Regions from separate parts of the Mechercharimyces mesophilus genome, predicted to be linked through region 2. Evidence: predicted binding sites of a transcription regulator. Region 2 holds the regulator's gene; the other holds the start of a gene.

Region 1 (9,047 bases), on a different contig from region 2:
AAATACTGCAGGACCTTTTGTGCATGAAACTTCTCTTTTAGTTCGGCCATATGGGCGCGAACCAGTATATCCGACTTATTCATCATCCTTACTAGTTTCGGTACAGACTGGCGCTCGAGGTCCACATCTTCCGGTTTGATAAATCCGTCACCTAAGCCTTCTACGTGGACTTTCATCAGCTTGTTTTCGACTTGAAGATGCGTTATTGCCTTATTTATCTCGATCATCTTTAGCCTCGACCAGCTTTTCATTTGTTCCGGCGTAGTAAAAACAAAGAGATGTTGAAAGTTGAGTATAATTTGTGCAATGGCTTCTTCCCTGGTTAATTTTATCTCCTCTATGTCAAACCATTCTGTCTTAAAATCAAACCAACCAGTATTCCAGTCTGTGTCTATTTGATCTTCGTAAACGAAGAAAGCTTCTTGTAATTGTTGCAACGCTTGAGTGATCTCTTTTCCGCTATAATCTAGCTCCGCTTTTAATTCCTCTTTTGATATCCCACTCATCGTTTTTATGGCTTTCAATATTTCCTCATGAATTTTCTTAGGCCTCTTAAGTTCTTTTTTAAACACATAGGAATAAAGCCTCAAATCTTCCTCTAGTACATAGCCAACTAATCCTCCTTGAAATCTCCCCTTCACAATCTGATGCTTTTTTCTCCAGTTGCTAGTAAGGAATGCATCATTAAATTCTGTTCTATATCTCAGCCTGGGTGGTTCACCAGGACGCGAGTTAAACACTGGCGCCACCGGTTGATGAAGCTTAAACAGCTGTCTATACTCCTCCACATCCTGACTCTCTTTTAGTGGATCAATCAGTCTTTGCCTCTGTAGACGTGTGTATAATACCGTCTGTTTCTCTATTTTCGCCATATTCCGCTCTCCTCCTAGATTATTGATTACATTAAGTATTTTAAGGGCATTAACTCTATCATCCGTATTACTGATTCGGAGTCCTAATAGTCTTCTCCATACTGTTCCAGGTCACAATCCACTCTACCTGCTTCCAAATACAACAGAAAAAAGCTTGTCGTTGATCTTATCTTCGACAAGCTTTTCCTAACTCACTTTATTCGTAATCTCTCACCGTGTTAGACAGACTCCATCTCTTACGCAAACAGAAAATCATCATCCGTCAGCCGCTCCACATTTAGCGCTTTTACATATCCGTTCCCCTTCGTGGAGAAGAAGTCATGGGTCTTCGTTTCTGTCTTAATCCCATTCTCTACAATCGGGTTAATGGTTGGGTCCGCGAACACAGGGTCTAATCCTATATTCATCAGAGCTTTGTTCGCATTATACTCTACGTAGTTAATCACTTCGTCCGTCAGCCCGATTGGATCATACATTTCAGCCGTATACTCTCGTTCCAACTCATACAACTGCTCCATGAGAGACGAGACGTCACTTTTGAGGCGTTGCTGTTGTTCTGCGGTCATCTCACCTAATAACTCTTGTGCCAATAGCCCCACGTAAACACCGTGGATCGCTTCGTCACGCAGAATCAAGGAGATGATTTCACCGGAGGCCGTCAATTTTCCTTGCCCCGCCAGATACAAAGGATAGAAAAAACCACTGTAAAAAAGAAAACTTTCTAGGAAAACACTCGCCACCATCGCCATGTACACTTCTTCTTTGCTCGCTTCTGGCTTGAGCAAGGCATGATAATACTTCAAAACCAGACTGGCTTTCTTCTGTAAGAGCGGATTTTCTTCTACCCAACGGAAGATGGCATCGTTTTCCTCATCCGTCACCAGCGTGGTAAAAATACTACTATAGCTCTTGGCGTGGATCTGTTCCATCGCACCAAAGAGGGCGAGCACCGCTTTTTTCTGTAATCCTTCCACATGGGTCGTCAGAAGTGGCATGCCCTCGCCACCTTGCTGTGTGTCCAGCAGGGTGAGTCCGCCTAGCACCAGCTTATACGTCTCTTTCTCCGCTTCAGATAATCCTTTCCAGGTATTCAAATCCGCAGAGAGTACAATCTCCTCTTCCGTCCAAAACTGTTGTATTTGTTGCCGATAAAACATCAAACTCATCTGATCTTCTTCGCGATTCCAATTGACGGCTTTTAAGGTCAAGCCGATCCCTCCCCAACAACAAACTTAAATCAAACCGAACAAGATAAACACTCTTCCACATCTAGCTTACGGGTACGTGTGTAATAGAGGCTTTTTAACCCTTTGTGATTGGCATAAACATAGTAGCGCGCCAATTGACGCGTGGAAATGTCGCTATTAACAAAGAGGATGGCACTAATCCCTTGGTCGATGTGCGCCTGTGCTTCTGCCACCAGATCCATCACTTTCATCATGTCCATATCATAAGCGGATTTATAGTACCAGAAGTTTTCCCGTGCAAGGAACGGCATGGGGAAATAGGTGGTCGCATTGGCATAAGTTCTCGACTCAATCGCACTCGTGATTGGCATAATGCTGGATGTCGCATTTTGTAAGTACGAGATACTTCCCGTTGGGGCAACAGCCAAGCGATAAGCGTGATACAATCCATGTGTCTGTACCTGCTCCATCAACTGTTGCCAATCCGTCTTCGTAGGAATATCCATATCTGCAAAGAGCGAAGCAACACGTTCACTACGAGGCGAGAAGTCCTCCTGCAGGTATTTCTCAAAGTAGCGACCCGTAGCGTAATCGGAGCGCTCAAAATCTTTGAAGGTCTCCCCTTTTTCTTTGGCGATCATCATCGATTTCTCAAGTGAATAATAATTGACGATCATAAAGAAGGTGCGTACGAAGTCGCGTGCTTCTTCCGATTCAAACATGATCCGATTTTTGGCGAGATATCCGTGTAGGTTCATCGCTCCTAAACCGACAGAATGTAACTCCTCGTTCGCCTTGCGCACGGTCGGAGCATTCTCGATGGTCGTCATGTCAGAAACCGCCGTGAGTGCTTCCATCCCGGTATGAACCGCTTCACGAATCTTCGCTGATTCCATCACATTGACGATATTTAAGGAGCCCAAGTTACAGTTGATATCACGTTTGATGATATCCGGTTGGCTGTAATCGGTGATTTCACTCGTCTCCATCATCTGGAAAATTTCCGTGCATAAGTTGGACATCTTCACTTGTCCAATCCCTTGAAGAGCATGGGCTCGGTTGGCATTAGACTTGTACATGATATAGGGATAGCCCGATTCCAATTGGATGGCAGCAATCTTGGATAAGAAGTCACGCGCACTCATCAATATCCGCTTGTTTACATTTGGATTGGCTACCAGCTCTTCATAGCGCTCATCCAAATCCATATCGTCCAAGTGCTCTCCATACTCCGCATAAACAGAATAAGGGGCAAACACATAGAGTGGTTGATCCTCTTTCGCTAACTGGAAAAGCTTATCGGGTACGATTAATCCGATGGACAGAGAGGCAATCCGTGTCTTCTCATCCGCGTTAATTTTTTTGGAATCGAGAAACTCATTCACATCCCAATGGAAACAATTGAGGTAGGCTGCACCAGCACCTCGACGCTGTCCCAATTGATCCACATAGGAGAAAATATCTTCTAACAGTTTCAGCACCGGCATAACGCCACTCGCCGCTCCTTCAATTCCCTTGATCGGTTCTCGACGGGCCCGCAAACGGGAGAGATTAAGGGCAATTCCGCCCCCATTTTTACTCAGTTGTGCCGCAGTGTTCACATTAAACATAATCGAATTCAAGGTATCATCCATACCCAAGAGGAAACAACTGACCATCTCACCACGCCGGCTTTTACCCGCATTTAAAAAGGTAGGCGTAGCCGGCTGATACCATTGGTTCATCATCGAAATCACAAAGCTTTTGGCTTTCTCTACATCTCCTTGTGCCAAATAAAGAGAAACAGCCACTACCCGGTCTTCGTAAGTTTCAAGGTATTGCTTCTTATCATTGGTTTTTAGCGCATAATCCGTGTAAAACTTTGTGATGGCCATATAGGAATCAAAGGTGAAATTCTGTTCATAGGCTAGTTGATAGATCGACTCAATCGCAGAGAGTGAGTATTGTTCCAACAAGCGCGGATCATAGTAATCCTTCTCTACCATATACTCCATCTGTTCTTTAACAGAGGAGAAGCGAATCAGCTTTGTCTCTACCTCTTTTTGGAATTCAGCAATTGCTTCATGATCCTTATGTAGCTGATAAAACCCGTCCGTCATTTTCGTAACTTCGTTGTTCAACTCGATATGATTCATGCTCTAACTCCTCCACCCTTTCCTTAAAGATCTCTCGATCGCTCTTGGTTCCAGAGAGCTCAAATTTATGAAGAATGGGCACTTGATACCTCGCCCCAATAACATCTGCACTGCGCGCAAAGTGTTGCGCAAAATTGCGGTTACCACTCGCTGCTACGCCTTGTAAATAATCGCCGTTCGTCTGCAAGAATGTTTCCACCGTCGGGGGAACTTGTCCAAAACCCGTCGTAAACGTAACCAAAACATAAGGTTCTTCTATTACCAGGTCAGGTTCGATCTTTATCGCATCCCAACCAAGATGTTTCATAAAGCGGTCCACATTTCCCGTTTTGGAGTCATAGATTACGAGCATCCGTCTTCCTCCTAGCAAGCAAAAAGAGAAAGAATAGTGTCAATGCTTCTTTCTCCTCAAGGTGTGTTAAACACAAGATATAGTATGTATATAGTAAATCGTATTCAAGATCCTGTGTCAATAAAGAGAAACAGAGGATTTTTGTCAAGAAGTTTTTGAGGGGTTTTTAAGGATCTCTTTCTTTATTTAGGGGGAAAAAGAGAGAGAAAATCATAGAGGAAATTCGTCACCTTGAAAAGTGTAATCGCGGACGAAGCAGTTGTCAACGTGCTAGCAAAAATAAAAAAGGTTTTATAGTTACCGGCAGAGGAGAGATGGAACGTAAGTGTTCTGTCATTTGTTTTGTCTAACATAGGAGGCTTATTCTCCGACTGACATTCATTCGTTATCATTAAAAATATGAACCCCAATAAGAAATGTAATCAAAAAATAAATCATGTTTGTAATATCATCTATTTCATTTAATAGAAGGAACAATACACCAAATAGCAAAGTTGCATCCGTTATAAAAGCGTATATTCGATATAGTGATCCTTGAAAACTAATACGTATGAAACTTGAAATTATAGTAAACAGACCGAATAAGAGACATATAAGAACCAATATACTAATATCAAGGGATGAAATAGAAATGTCTGCAATTAGATAGAGAAGAAATAGGACAAAAATATAAGTAAGCCCTGTTGAAGCTATCTCTTTAAAGTATTTCATAGAAAATAAGCCTCCTGCTAATGTTGAAATTAGGGGATATATCTACTTGTCCACTAACCCTACCCTCCCCATAGAAAGACCCCTCCATAGTTAACAGATGAAAATGGTTTCTTTTCTCTGTCCACTATAAGGGGATCATATCACGAATGAGGAATCCCTTATTTACTCATTCCCTGTTCTCGGAGTAAGTACTGAAGAGAATCCGGTGACAGACGAGGTTTTATTGTCGTCATGTTAAGGAGAGTGGAAAACGTCTCCCCTTCCACTTCATACTTGAGTCGAGGGCGAAAGTAGACGTATCCATCCGTCTCTTCAACATTGAAAGCACGATGGAGACCATAGCTCTCATCGGGGGGAATCGTACCCAGAATGTTTCCCGTCTCTTCCTCTAGCTTAATCTGATCGATATTATGTTCAAAAGAAAGCAAAGTTATCTCTTGGTCATAATGATTTTCTAGTGTATCAGAAAAAGAGAGGGAAATCACGGGAAGCTCCGTTTCCTGCTCCATACCTCCTTCACCACCCGCTAGTAAGGACTCTTCTTCTTTTTCTTTCACTTGAAAGTAAAAATCTCCTATATTCACACGATACTCTTCATCTGTTTCAGAAGTAATTACTACCTCCATGCCTTTTGCATGCAATTCACCTATTTCATTCGGGATCAGATCAAAAGAAAAGATATAGTGCGTAAAATGTTTGTACTGACCTGCTGGATCTAACCGAGAGTTATCTATCTTAAACCCATCTGGTTGAGGAAATTGTATCCCATAGCCGACCAGTTCATCAGAAAAATCGAAGAGATCTACTTGCAGACGAATCCGCTCACCTTTTATGGCAGAGATGTCTCCCACCCAACCAGGTTGCGCTACTACCCCATCAATATCCCTTGCAAAACTGTATTCATCTGTATATTCAAGGTACAAATGTGTCGCTAACACACCCATAAGAAAGAAGGAGAGTGCGATAAAAATAATAAACAATCCTTTTCTATCTATAGCCATTTTTCTCTTCAACAAGTACATTCCCCCCTGTCTATTTCTATACTTTTATATTCCACATTTTCTTGCTCTTCCCTTCACTCCAAGTGGCTGTTCGTACACATAAAATAATCCTATAGATAAATGACTCAGTTTAATTGTCTTTCCTCAAACATAGAGAAAGAACAGAAGTCCTAATTAAAAAGCGATCTCTGAGAAAATAAATAGTCTAGTCACCATTTTTTGATCGATTTTATGCTCCTATAAATGGAAAAGTTTTGCTACTCCCAGTATACAAGCCATTCCATACTACCCGCATTCAAGCACCCATCATCATGCTTACGATCAACCAAGAGGCCATCAGCCCTGCGAAGTCAGCCATAAATCCAACCTTTACAGCATACATCGAGCGACGAATACCGACAGATCCAAAGTAAACCGTGAGTACATACAAAGTAGTATCGGTACTTCCTTGCATAGTGGAAGCCAGCACCCCTAAGAATGAGTCCGGCCCTTGTTGCTGAAAAATATTTTCCATGAAAGCCAGTGCTCCCGCTCCTGAAATAGGACGCAACAACCCCAGTGGAAGTACTTCCTTTGGGAAATCCACCCATGAAGTAAGGGGAACTAAGAGATTAAGGTAAAATTGGAGCGCTCCCGATTCACGAAAAACGGCTACTGCCACCATCATCCCTACTAAATGAGGGATGATTTGCACAATTGTTGGAATTCCTTCCTTCGCTCCCTCAGTAAAACTTTCATAAATGGGTACTTTCCTAGCGAGTGCATAAACAGGAACAAAAGCTAAGATCACGGGTAACATCCATTTGGACAAAGCGGTTATCCACTCGATCATCGTCATCCCTCCTTCCCCACGGGTTGATGTCTATTCGCTGATGAGAATGGGCTTATGCATCACTCCCCCATGTTCGCCGGCGATACCAACGATCCAAAAGCACCGCTACCACCGTCGAACAGAGAGTGGCTAAGATGGTGGTCCCAATCACTGCAGCCGGTTCTACCGAACCATATTGCATGCGGAGGCCAATAACCGTCGTCGGCACCAGTGTCAGACCTGAGGTATTAATTGCTAATAGCGTGCACATAGCAGGTGTGGCCGTCTTCTTATCCGGATTTAATTTTTGTAGTTCCTCCATCGCTTTCAACCCCATGGGTGTAGCGGCATTTCCTAGACCAAAGAGGTTGGCCGACATATTGGAAAGGATATACCCCATCGCAGGATGATCACGCGGAATACCCGGAAATAAAAAACGGGCGATGGGTCCCAGGAGACGAGCCAATTTCTCAATGAGGCCTGCATCTTGCGCAATCCGCATCATTCCCAACCAGAAAACAAGAATACTGAGTAGACCGAAGCAGACGGCAATCGCATCTTTCGCCCCGGTCAAGGCTGCTTCCGTAACGAGTTCGATATTGCCCTGTGCAGCGGCCGCGATAAATCCACTCACCAGCATAAACAGCCAAATATAGTGGATCATACTGCCTCCTCCTCTCTCATGCCCAACACGCGCCCTAGCACTTTAAGCCATGAGGAAAGAAATGTTTCTTCCTCCTCCACCTTAACTACCAGCGGGATGGACCCAATGGGTTCACTCTGAAAGTAGATACGCAGTGTCCCTGCTACTTCCCCTTCTTGTCCAATTTGATCAATCGGAAGGGTAACAAGTGGTTCCAACTTAATGTCCCCTTCTTCTTCCTCCGTCAATGGATAGGAAAATCCGCGTGCTGCAACCAAGTGAACCGCCTCATCCTTGGTCGTTCGAATCGATTCTTGAACGATTCCTCCTTCCGTAACAAGCTCTCGTAAAGGGTAGTTCTGAAAGCCATACTCAAACATATGCATCGTATCGTTCCAATCATCCGGTGCATTTAAGGTGACGGCAACCAGTTGTTGTCCTTCACGTGTAGCGGAAGAGACCAGTGTGCGCCCAGCCCTTTTGGTATAACCTGTCTTTACACCATCCGCTCCTTCATAGAAACGCAACATCTTATTTTTGTTATACCATTTGCGATTCCACTCTTCTCCTGGCCATGGAACAGTCGCCACTTTCGCCTTAACAATTTTCTGGAAATCTGGATTCTTTAATGCATAAGCACTTAAGATCGCAAAGTCAGCAGCCGAAGAATAATGTTGGGGATCATCAAGACCATGAGGATTAGCAAAATGTGTATTGGATAGCCCTAAATATTCCGCCTTTTCATTCATCAAATGAACAAACCCTTCAAGCGAACCGCCTACATGCTCAGCAATCGCTACAGCTGAATCATTCCCGGAACGAAGCATTAATCCATAGAGAAGGTGCTCTAAAGGAACCTTCTCTCCCGCTTTTAGATAAATGGAGGAACCTTCTACGCCTTCTGCTCGAGAGGTAACCGTTACTTCCTCCTCTAAGTCCCCTAGTTCGATCGCGATAATCGCCGTCATGATTTTCGTAATACTCGCAATGCGCATTTGCTTATGCGGTTCTTTCTCATAGAGAACCCTGCCTGAAGTCCCATCAATCAGAACAGTAGCTTCTGCACTCACCTGAGAGAGGCGTGGCTCTTGTGCCTGTCCAGTACTAGAGATCCCCCAGAGAGGAAGGGTAACCAATCCACAACAGATCCATTTCATCATCCGCTCCATGCCTCACCCATCCTTCACCTCAATTATTCGCTCGTTTCATATATATGTCGATAAGACAAGGTTATGAGGACAAACCTTACGAAGAGGAATAGAATCGATCATTGACATACAAAAAACACGCCCCCTTTTTGGTAAGCGTGCTTTTTATGTCTCCAGCTTATTTTGC
Region 2 (9,047 bases):
TCGGGAGACAAGAATTTGATCGAAGCTTTTACTCAGGGCCGGGATATTCATACGCAAACGGCAATGGACATCTTTGGTGTCGATGATGATGAAGTAACCCCTCTTTTGCGGAGTCAAGCGAAAGCAGTGAATTTCGGGATCGTCTACGGGATAAGTGATTATGGTCTATCACAAAACCTGAACATTACGCGCAAGGAAGCAGGCGCGATCATCGAAAAATATTTTGAGAGTTACCCAGATGTGAAAGCCTACCTAGATGGAGTGATCGAGCAAGCGAAAAAAGAAGGCTATGTGACAACGCTCTTTCATCGTCGCCGCTTTTTGCCGGATATTCATTCGTCTAATTTTAACCGCCGTAGCTTTGCTGAACGTACAGCCATGAATACACCGATTCAGGGCTCCAATGCCGATATCATCAAAAAGGCGATGGTAAGCATGGATCGCAAGCTACAGGAACAAGGATTAAAAAGCCGTATGTTGCTACAAGTTCATGATGAACTGGTCTTCGAAGTGCCACCGGAGGAACGGGAAGAATTGACCGCCTTGGTGACGGAAGTGATGGAAAGTGCGATTCAGCTTTCTGTCCCGCTCAAGGTGGATGTGAGTAGTGGTGCTTCTTGGTATGAAGCGAAGTAAGGAAGAGGTTGCGATAGACGTAAAGGAGTAGGAGATAGAAAATGCCAGAATTACCAGAAGTGGAAACGGTAAAACGTACATTAAGTGAATTGATCATCGGAAAAACGATTGAAGATGTGGTGATAACGCTGCCACGGATTATTCAGGAACCACAAGAACCGGAAGCTTTTCGCCTTTGTTTGCTCGGCACCACGATTCGTGGACTGGGGCGGAAAGGGAAGTTTCTCCTGATTCATTTTGACGATTGGGTGCTGGTTTCTCATTTGCGTATGGAAGGCAAGTACCGTGTGGAAGAAAAGACAGAACCGGTTGCCAAACACACCCATGTTCGTTTCACTTTTACTGATGGCACGGAATTACGCTATTTGGATGTACGTCAATTTGGGACGATGCATATTTTTCGTCGAGGAGAAGAAGAGGAAGTGGCTCCGCTCAATAAATTAGGTCCGGAACCGCTCACCCCTGATTTTAATTTACAACGTTTTTCAGAAGGGATGAGCAGACGAAAAACGTCCATAAAAGCACTGCTCCTTAACCAGTCCTTCATTGCGGGCCTGGGGAATATCTATGTGGACGAAGCTTTGCATTTAGCGAAGATTGATCCGGCGCGAACCGCCCCCTCCCTTACACCGTTAGAAAAGGAGAAGCTCTTTCATAGTATTGAGGCGACGCTGGAAAAAGCGATTGCTGTTGGAGGCTCTTCTGTTCGTTCCTACGTGAATGGAAATGGGGAGATGGGGATGTTCCAATTGCAGATTCAAGTTTATGGCCGCAAGGAGGAACCGTGTCTCCAATGTGGAACCCCCATCAGGCGCACAGTAGTAGCAGGACGAGGAACGCATTATTGTCCCCAGTGTCAGGGGTAAAGAGTGTTCGAGGTTCATTGCGGTTCAGCACACCTTTCCGCCCTTTTCCATAAGATAGGTTAGGATATCGGTCGGAGGGAGAGGATGGAAGGTGTGGACCCTGCTACCGTTGCTTTTTATTTCTTTTGCTATCAGTATGGATAGCTTTGGTGTCGGTTTAACCTATGGAATGAGAGGTATGCGGCTTCCACTTACATCCATTGTGATTATTGCCGGTTGCTCAGGTCTCATGATGGCCCTATCGATGGCGGCCGGACAATGGTTGGAGTATTGGTTTTCTGTCGACAGTAGTAGGTATTGGGGAGCATCGATATTGATTCTACTCGGTGCATGGAGTCTCGTACAAGGATGGAAACAATCACGGAAAGCAGAAGATCCGAGTCATATGGTAACGCTTTCGAAGGAAAGAGAGATTTTCTCCCTTGAATTGCGCGCGTTAGGTTTAATGATCCAAATTCTAAAAAAACCGATGACAGCGGATCGGGATCAATCGGGGACAATTTCTTCTCCAGAAGCTCTCCTCTTAGGAATGGCCTTATCTCTAGATGCTTTTGGAGCGGGAATAGGAGTAGCACTGCTGGGGTACCCATCTTGGCCGGTTGCTATTATGATTGCTATCATGTGTGCTCTTTTTCTACGTGTGGGTATGGAAGTGGGTTTTCACTTGCAACACCGGGGCAAGCTACGCTTTATGAAATATGTTCCAGGATTGATCCTTATCCTGATTGGCATAGTAAAAGGCTTAACTAGCGTATAAAGGAGGGTGGTCCATGATTATTGGTTTGACGGGGGGAATCGCAACGGGGAAAAGTACCGTTGCTGATTGGCTAAAGGAGAGAGGGGCGATCCTCATTGATGCGGACCAAGTGGCGCGAGATGTGGTTGAGCCAGGTACCGTTGGGATACAAAAAGTAAGAGACCGCTTTGGTGAAGAAGTGATTACTGCTGACGGTGCGTTGGATCGCAGACAACTACGTGCCATCGTCTTTCAGGATAAAACACTGCGTTTGGCGTTGAATGAAATCTTGCATCCACTGATTCGACAAGAAATGAAGAGACGAATGAAACAGTACGCCGAAGCAGACCCGGAAGCCATCATCGTTCTGGATATCCCTCTTCTCTACGAGTCAGAATTGACGTACATGGTGGAAAAGGTGATCGTGGTTTACGTTCCAGAAGAGCTACAGCTGGAGCGCCTTATGGCGCGCGATCAAATGGGACAAGCTGAGGCGATAAAGATGATAAAGGCGCAACGGCCCATTGAGGAGAAAAAAGAGTTAGCCGATTATTGTATCGATAATTCCGGTGAGTTAACGGAAACAGAAAGTCAGGTGGATCAACTATGGAAACAACTCGAACAGATCAAAAGCGGTCCAACTCTCGGCGGAGCATGATTTCCTCAGTCCGGACAATTCTGATCGTCGTGCTAGTCGGTCTTACTCTGATTGTCTTGTTGACACCCTATTATAATAAATGGATGTATCCACTGGCGTATGAAGAGGAGATATCCTATAGTGCAGATGCCCATGGGATTGACCCCTACCTCGTAATGGCCGTTATTCGTGTGGAGAGTCGTTTTCGACCAGAGAATGAGTCACATAAAGGAGCACAGGGTCTCATGCAATTGATGCCCGATACGGTGACGCATATTGTAGATGATGCTGAATTCTCTCCATCATTTAGCCAATCGGTCAATGACCCAGCTATTAATATTCATATGGGAACGTGGTATTTGTCTTGGCTGGAACAGGAGTTTCATGGGAACCAATTAGCGATGATTGCCGCCTATAATGCAGGACCAGGAAATGTGAAGAAATGGATGGGAGAAGGTACTTGGGATGGAACAAAAGAGAATATTGACCAGATCCCTTTTGGTGAAACAAGGAACTATGTACAAAAAGTTATGTTTTATTACGAACGCTATCAAACCGTATACGGAGAGGTAAATATGGACCCAATTTCCCGCGATCAGCAAGAATAGACGCGGGTTTTCCTTTATTTTGCATTGCAATATGTGTCATACTGATTATAATAATAGGAGGAATTATTGTGTGATATTTGAGGGAAGGGGTTTTTTTATTATGACTACACGCATCGCTATTAATGGATTTGGACGTATTGGACGCATGGTCTTTCGTAAAGCCATGCATGATCAGAATATAGATATTGTAGCCGTCAACGCAAGTTACCCAGCAGAAACCCTGGCTCATCTTTTGAAGTATGACACGCTTCATGGGGCACTAACAGATGAGATTCAAGCGGTTGAAGAAGGTTTATTAATAAATGGGAAGTTCGTACAATTAGTTTCTGACCGGGACCCTGCTCGGTTGCCTTGGAATGACCTCGATATTGACGTCGTAGTAGAGGCGACCGGGAAATTTCGTGATCGTGAAGGAGCAGGTCGTCACCTGCAAGCGGGAGCGAAGAAAGTAGTGATTACGGCTCCGGGGAAACAGGAAGATGCAACCATCGTCATCGGTGTGAACGAGAAAGATTACAACCCACAAGATCACCACGTTGTTTCCAATGCTTCTTGTACCACGAACTGCCTCGCACCCGTAGCCAAGGTCCTGCATGACACTTTTGGGATTGAACACGGGTTGATGACAACGGTTCATGCGTATACCAATGATCAAAAGAACTTGGACAATCCGCATAAAGATCTTCGGCGGGCACGTGCCTGTGGACAATCCATCATTCCGACTAAGACAGGTGCCGCTCGTGCAATTAGTCAGGTATTGCCAGAGTTAGAAGGCCGTATGAATGGGATTGCCTTACGTGTTCCGACACCCAACGTTTCCATCGTCGACTTGGTCGTTGACTTGAATCAAGAGGTTACGGCAGAAGAGGTTAACCGGGCTTTGAAGCAAGCGGCAGATACATCAATGACTGGAGTTCTTCAATATACAGAAGATCCGTTGGTTTCTAGTGACTTTAATGGGAATGATCATTCTGCCATTGTGGATGGACTATCGACGATGGTGACGGGGAAAAAACAAGTGAAAGTGCTTGCATGGTATGACAATGAGTGGGGTTACTCTTGCCGTGTGGTTGACCTCGTACATCTTGTCGGCAAATCAATTGATAAGAAGATTGAAGAAGGGACAACGAGCAAGGCATAAGACCTTGACAACCATCTATGAAATTGGAGAGACTTAAAGGGTAGTCGGATTCGGGAGGGAAAACGAATGCGGTGCCCTTTTTGTCATTTTACAGGTAGCAAAGTATTGGACTCACGGCCCGTGCATGAAGGCCGTTCGATTCGCAGGCGACGTGAATGTGATTCATGTGAACGCCGCTTTACCACTTTTGAGATGGTGGAGATGAAGCCACTCATTGTTGTGAAAAAAGATGGACGACGTGAAGAGTTTGCACGGGAGAAGCTTCTCCATGGTTTGATTCGAGCTTGTGAGAAGAGACCCGTTCCCGTCGGGGAATTAGAAGAAATGGTGGATGATATCGAGAAATCTCTCCGTGAACAAGGAGAAGCGGAAGTCCCTTCACGTGAAATTGGTGAGCGAGTGATGGAACACTTGATTCACGTGGATGAAGTTGCTTATGTGCGCTTTGCTTCTGTTTACCGGCAGTTTCGTGATATCAATGTTTTTGTACAAGAATTGGAAGATTTATTGGATCGATCACGTGATCCCAATTCCCTTACGAAGGAAGAAGAGGACCCCTCGTAAGGGTGACAGCAAGGAAGGTCATTTTGTGATAGTATGGGAAGACAGTTTTGTAGAAAGGCAGGGGGAATGCGATGAATTGGAAAGAGTGTTCACCGCTGGATCTTTTCCGCGTGCGGACAGATCGTCCGCTTCACTTCCATGACATCAATGGGCTTTTGCATCTGTACCAACCCATGATTGGAGCAACAGCCGCTGGTTTATTCTTGACATTGGCGTATCAATCCTCTTTGCATGGTGCAGGAAAAACGGATTGGTACCCTCATCGCTATCTCATGAATTTAACGTCACTCACATTTACACAGATGCTTCAAGCACGCTTTCAACTGGAAGGAGTGGGCCTCATCAGTACCCGTCATACTTATTACCAGGAGAAGCGTTGTTTTGAGTATGAGTGGATTGCGCCCCTTTCCCCTGCGGACTTTTTTGCTAGTGATGTATTAAATGTCACCCTCTATCATCGATTAGGAAAAGAACGTTATCTTCAATTGCGTGAAGCGATGCTTCCTTCTAAAGAAGGAGAGGAGGAAGAGGATACATGGATGGATATTACCAAATCCTTCCAAGAAGTCTTTGGAACCCTCTCTCCTTCAGAGATGAGCGTGGCTTTTGACCTGGAAGCGCCGGCACTCCAAGTGAAATCACCACAAGCTCCATCATTATCACAAGCGGATTCCTTCCTTTCGCCTGTGTCACAAGCAAGCAAGTCGGTAGAGGGCATGCAGGTGAAGAACTCATCCGAGACGGAAGGACCGGATTGGGAATTGATCTACACACGAATGCGTCCGTTACTTAACACAGATGGATGGAATGAATCGGTTAAAGAGCAATTAAGTCAAATCCAACTTTTGTATAAGTTAAGTGATGGGGATTTATTGCGTGCTTTGCAAAATCCTGAGGTGACCGGTGATGGTCAAATTCACATTGAACGCTTGCGATTCTTTGTGCGTAGTGAATTTCAGCTCCAAGCACGGCGATCAGGCGAGTGGATGCAGACTGATTCATATGATACACATGAATCGTCTGCTAAAGTAGAGATTGAAACTCCTACCGTGGCAGAGGAATCAAAGAGAAAAGAAGAACAGAAGGAAGAGACAGAGGAAGAGAAGCATTTTCGCCAATTGGAATCGATCTCGCCTTTGGAGTTTCTATCCTACTACCATCAAGGAACACGTATCCCTAATGCAGATTTAGAGTTGGTTGAGTGTTTGATGAAAGATTATCGTTTGCCACATGGGGTAATCAATGTTTTACTTGATTACGTCCTGCAGACGCATAACAATAAATTGCCACGACCCTTGGTAGAAAAAATTGCGGGACACTGGAAGCGCCAACGTGTGCAAACAGTGACCGAAGCGGTTGAGTTAGCATTGGAGGAACGGCAGACACAGCAAAGTAAGAAACCGTCTGCTAAAGGAAGGCGATCGACTCCTGTTAAGACGGACAAGCTACCTGCTGCAGTCGCTAAAACGAAGAGCGGAGAGAAGCCATCCCCAGCGAAAGAAGAGTGGGAGGCAGATCCGCAAGCACAGGCAGAGATTATGGAGCAACTAACGCGTATGCGTAGCAGGTTGGATCAACGAATGCGAGAAAAGAGGCAAAGTAAATGAAACGAGTAGGGGAAACCTTGGGGAACAAAGAGGTGCATATCGGGAAAAAAAGAGCGAGTGAGCATCTTCAGTCCCTGCTCCAGCATCCGCTTCTGCAGGAATTCCGAGGTCATCATCCTCAGCTTACTCGCGAGGTCTACGCTCGATCTCTCTTGCACCTTCGTCAATATGTAAAAGAGCAGGAAAATTGCATGCAATGCCCGGGCTTGGAGAAGTGCCCAAACTTGATGCAAGGGCACCAGCCAGATTTGGTATATCAAGCCCAATATCTTGAAGTGCGTATGCGTCCATGTGCCAAGTGGAAAGCCCATCAACGACGACAACAAAAAGAGAAGTTAATCCAGAGCCACTATATTCCTAAGGATATCTTGGAGGCTACGTTTGAAACGATTACCGCCAATCCAGCGAGGATTGCAGCGGTGCAAGCAGCGATTCATTTCTGCGATCAATTTGCCGATGAAATTCCGCCGAAAGGGCTTTATCTCTACGGTGACTTTGGTGTGGGGAAAAGTCGGATTGCCGGCGCAATTGCACAAGATTTAACGCGTCATGACGTTGATTCGCTGATGGTGTATGTACCCGACTTTATGCGAGAGATCCGTGATGCTATTCATGATGGTTCCCTAAGTGAAAAACTGGATGCATTGAAGAAAGCAACGGTTTTGATTTTAGATGATATTGGGGCAGAAACACTCACACCATGGATTCGGGACGAAGTGTTGGGAGCGATCTTGCAATACCGTGTGGCAGAAGGCTTACCCGTCGTTTACACTTCCAATATGGCTCCGGAAGAGCTGACGGATCACTTGGCGTATTCCAATAAAGGTGGCGTAGAACGTACCAAAGCGCTACGGATTATGGAACGTATTTCTCATTATGTGAGCCCCGTTTTGGTAGAGGGACCCAATCGGCGTGGAAAAAAATAAAATTATTTTAGATAAAATGCTTGCACAGGGTATAGGATCGTGGTACAATATTTTTTGTCAGCAAATAAAAGTGGTTCGATAGCTCAGTCGGTAGAGCAGAGGACTGAAAATCCTCGTGTCGGCGGTTCGATTCCGTCTCGAACCACCATAAGCGGAAGTGGCTCAGCGGTAGAGCATCGCCTTGCCAAGGCGAGGGTCGCGGGTTCGACTCCCGTCTTCCGCTCCATGTTTGCCGGGGTGGCGGAATAGGCAGACGCACGGGACTTAAAATCCCGGGGTGGGTTCCCACCGTGTCGGTTCGAGTCCGACCCTCGGTACCAAGCGCAACCTTCTTTGATCAAAGAGATCAAGGAAGGTTTTTTGATGTGTTTAAAAAACTGTGGAAGTGACGAGTGGCTTTAGAGGAAGGGACATTTTCGGTAGAGAAACTTCCTTTTAGGAGAGAGGCACGATTCTTATAGCTAGGAAGGATGCGGTTTCCTTCTTATGAGTGGAGAGAATGGGATTGAGGCTTGACAGATGAACGGAAAGTGGGTAGGATTGTGAATGAGAATCATTTTCAATTCAATTATACCAGAGTCTCTCAAGGGGAAACCGCTGGCCCATCTCCCAATCACTCTAAGGATGAGTTTTCATCCCTATCTTCAACGGCCGATTTCTCATCAGTGGAAATGAGTTGCATCACATAGAGGCTTTTCATAGAAAACTTTTTAGGTGACAAATATAACTACTTTACATATGAGAGGAAGAGAAAAATGCATACCTTAGAAGCGATTAAAACCAGACGAACCATTGGCAAAGTGAAACCGGACCCTGTACCCAAGGAGGTTATTTTAGAGTTGTTGGATGCGGCACGGTGGGCACCGAACCACTACTATACCGAACCTTGGAAATTTTTTGTTCTTACAGGAGAAGGACGCCGTCCTTTAGGGCGAACCCTCGCTGAGATCGCCAAAGAAAAATTGGATGATCCCACGAGTGCAGAAGGTCAAGAGAAGTTGGAGAAGGTAAGTAAGAAGCCTTTTCGAGCTCCGGTTATTATCGCAGTGGCCCTCACTCCGCCAGAGCATCCCAAATCGATTTGGCTGGAGGACATGGCTACCGTGAGTGCGAGCATCCAGAATCTATTATTAGCAGCGCATGATCAGGGCTTGGGAGCGATTTGGCGTACAGGAAAACCGACCTATCATCCAAAGATGAAAGCGTTGTTTGGATTAAGAGAAGCCGACGAGATGCTGGGCTTTATCTATCTCGGGTATCCAGATATGATGCCGAAAGAAGGGAAGCGTAGACCGTTAAAAGAAAAGACGGTATGGGTAAATGATG

What was found. The regulator NrdR, encoded in region 2, represses ribonucleotide reductase genes. The targets are predictions, from matches to a motif close to AACACNATATATNGTGTT.
Region 1: a site for NrdR is predicted at 4,616-4,633, ahead of nrdI (class Ib ribonucleoside-diphosphate reductase assembly flavoprotein NrdI). Genes of this name have one in related genera too.

The regions. Positions count from the first base shown of each region.
Region 1 is NZ_JCBAPH010000001.1:931,438-940,484, reverse strand. It holds gene AC6RGY_RS04785 (DNA glycosylase AlkZ-like family protein) at 1-872, opposite strand, end outside; gene nrdF (class 1b ribonucleoside-diphosphate reductase subunit beta) at 1,109-2,038, opposite strand; gene nrdE (class 1b ribonucleoside-diphosphate reductase subunit alpha) at 2,110-4,194, opposite strand; gene nrdI (class Ib ribonucleoside-diphosphate reductase assembly flavoprotein NrdI) at 4,130-4,546, opposite strand; gene AC6RGY_RS04765 (hypothetical protein) at 5,416-6,273, opposite strand; gene AC6RGY_RS04760 (spore maturation protein) at 6,554-7,090, opposite strand; gene AC6RGY_RS04755 (nucleoside recognition domain-containing protein) at 7,143-7,733, opposite strand; gene AC6RGY_RS04750 (D-alanyl-D-alanine carboxypeptidase family protein) at 7,730-8,881, opposite strand; gene AC6RGY_RS04745 (DUF6612 family protein) at 9,039-9,047, opposite strand, start outside.
Region 2 is NZ_JCBAPH010000004.1:104,996-114,042, forward strand. It holds gene polA (DNA polymerase I) at 1-636, shown strand, start outside; gene mutM (DNA-formamidopyrimidine glycosylase) at 678-1,502, shown strand; gene ytaF (sporulation membrane protein YtaF) at 1,594-2,259, shown strand; gene coaE (dephospho-CoA kinase) at 2,273-2,896, shown strand; gene AC6RGY_RS11865 (lytic transglycosylase domain-containing protein) at 2,845-3,483, shown strand; gene AC6RGY_RS11870 (glyceraldehyde-3-phosphate dehydrogenase) at 3,584-4,624, shown strand; gene nrdR (transcriptional regulator NrdR) at 4,691-5,188, shown strand; gene AC6RGY_RS11880 (DnaD domain protein) at 5,260-6,795, shown strand; gene dnaI (primosomal protein DnaI) at 6,792-7,721, shown strand; tRNA gene AC6RGY_RS11890 (tRNA-Phe) at 7,794-7,869, shown strand; tRNA gene AC6RGY_RS11895 (tRNA-Gly) at 7,873-7,947, shown strand; tRNA gene AC6RGY_RS11900 (tRNA-Leu) at 7,953-8,041, shown strand; gene AC6RGY_RS11905 (nitroreductase family protein) at 8,477-9,047, shown strand, end outside.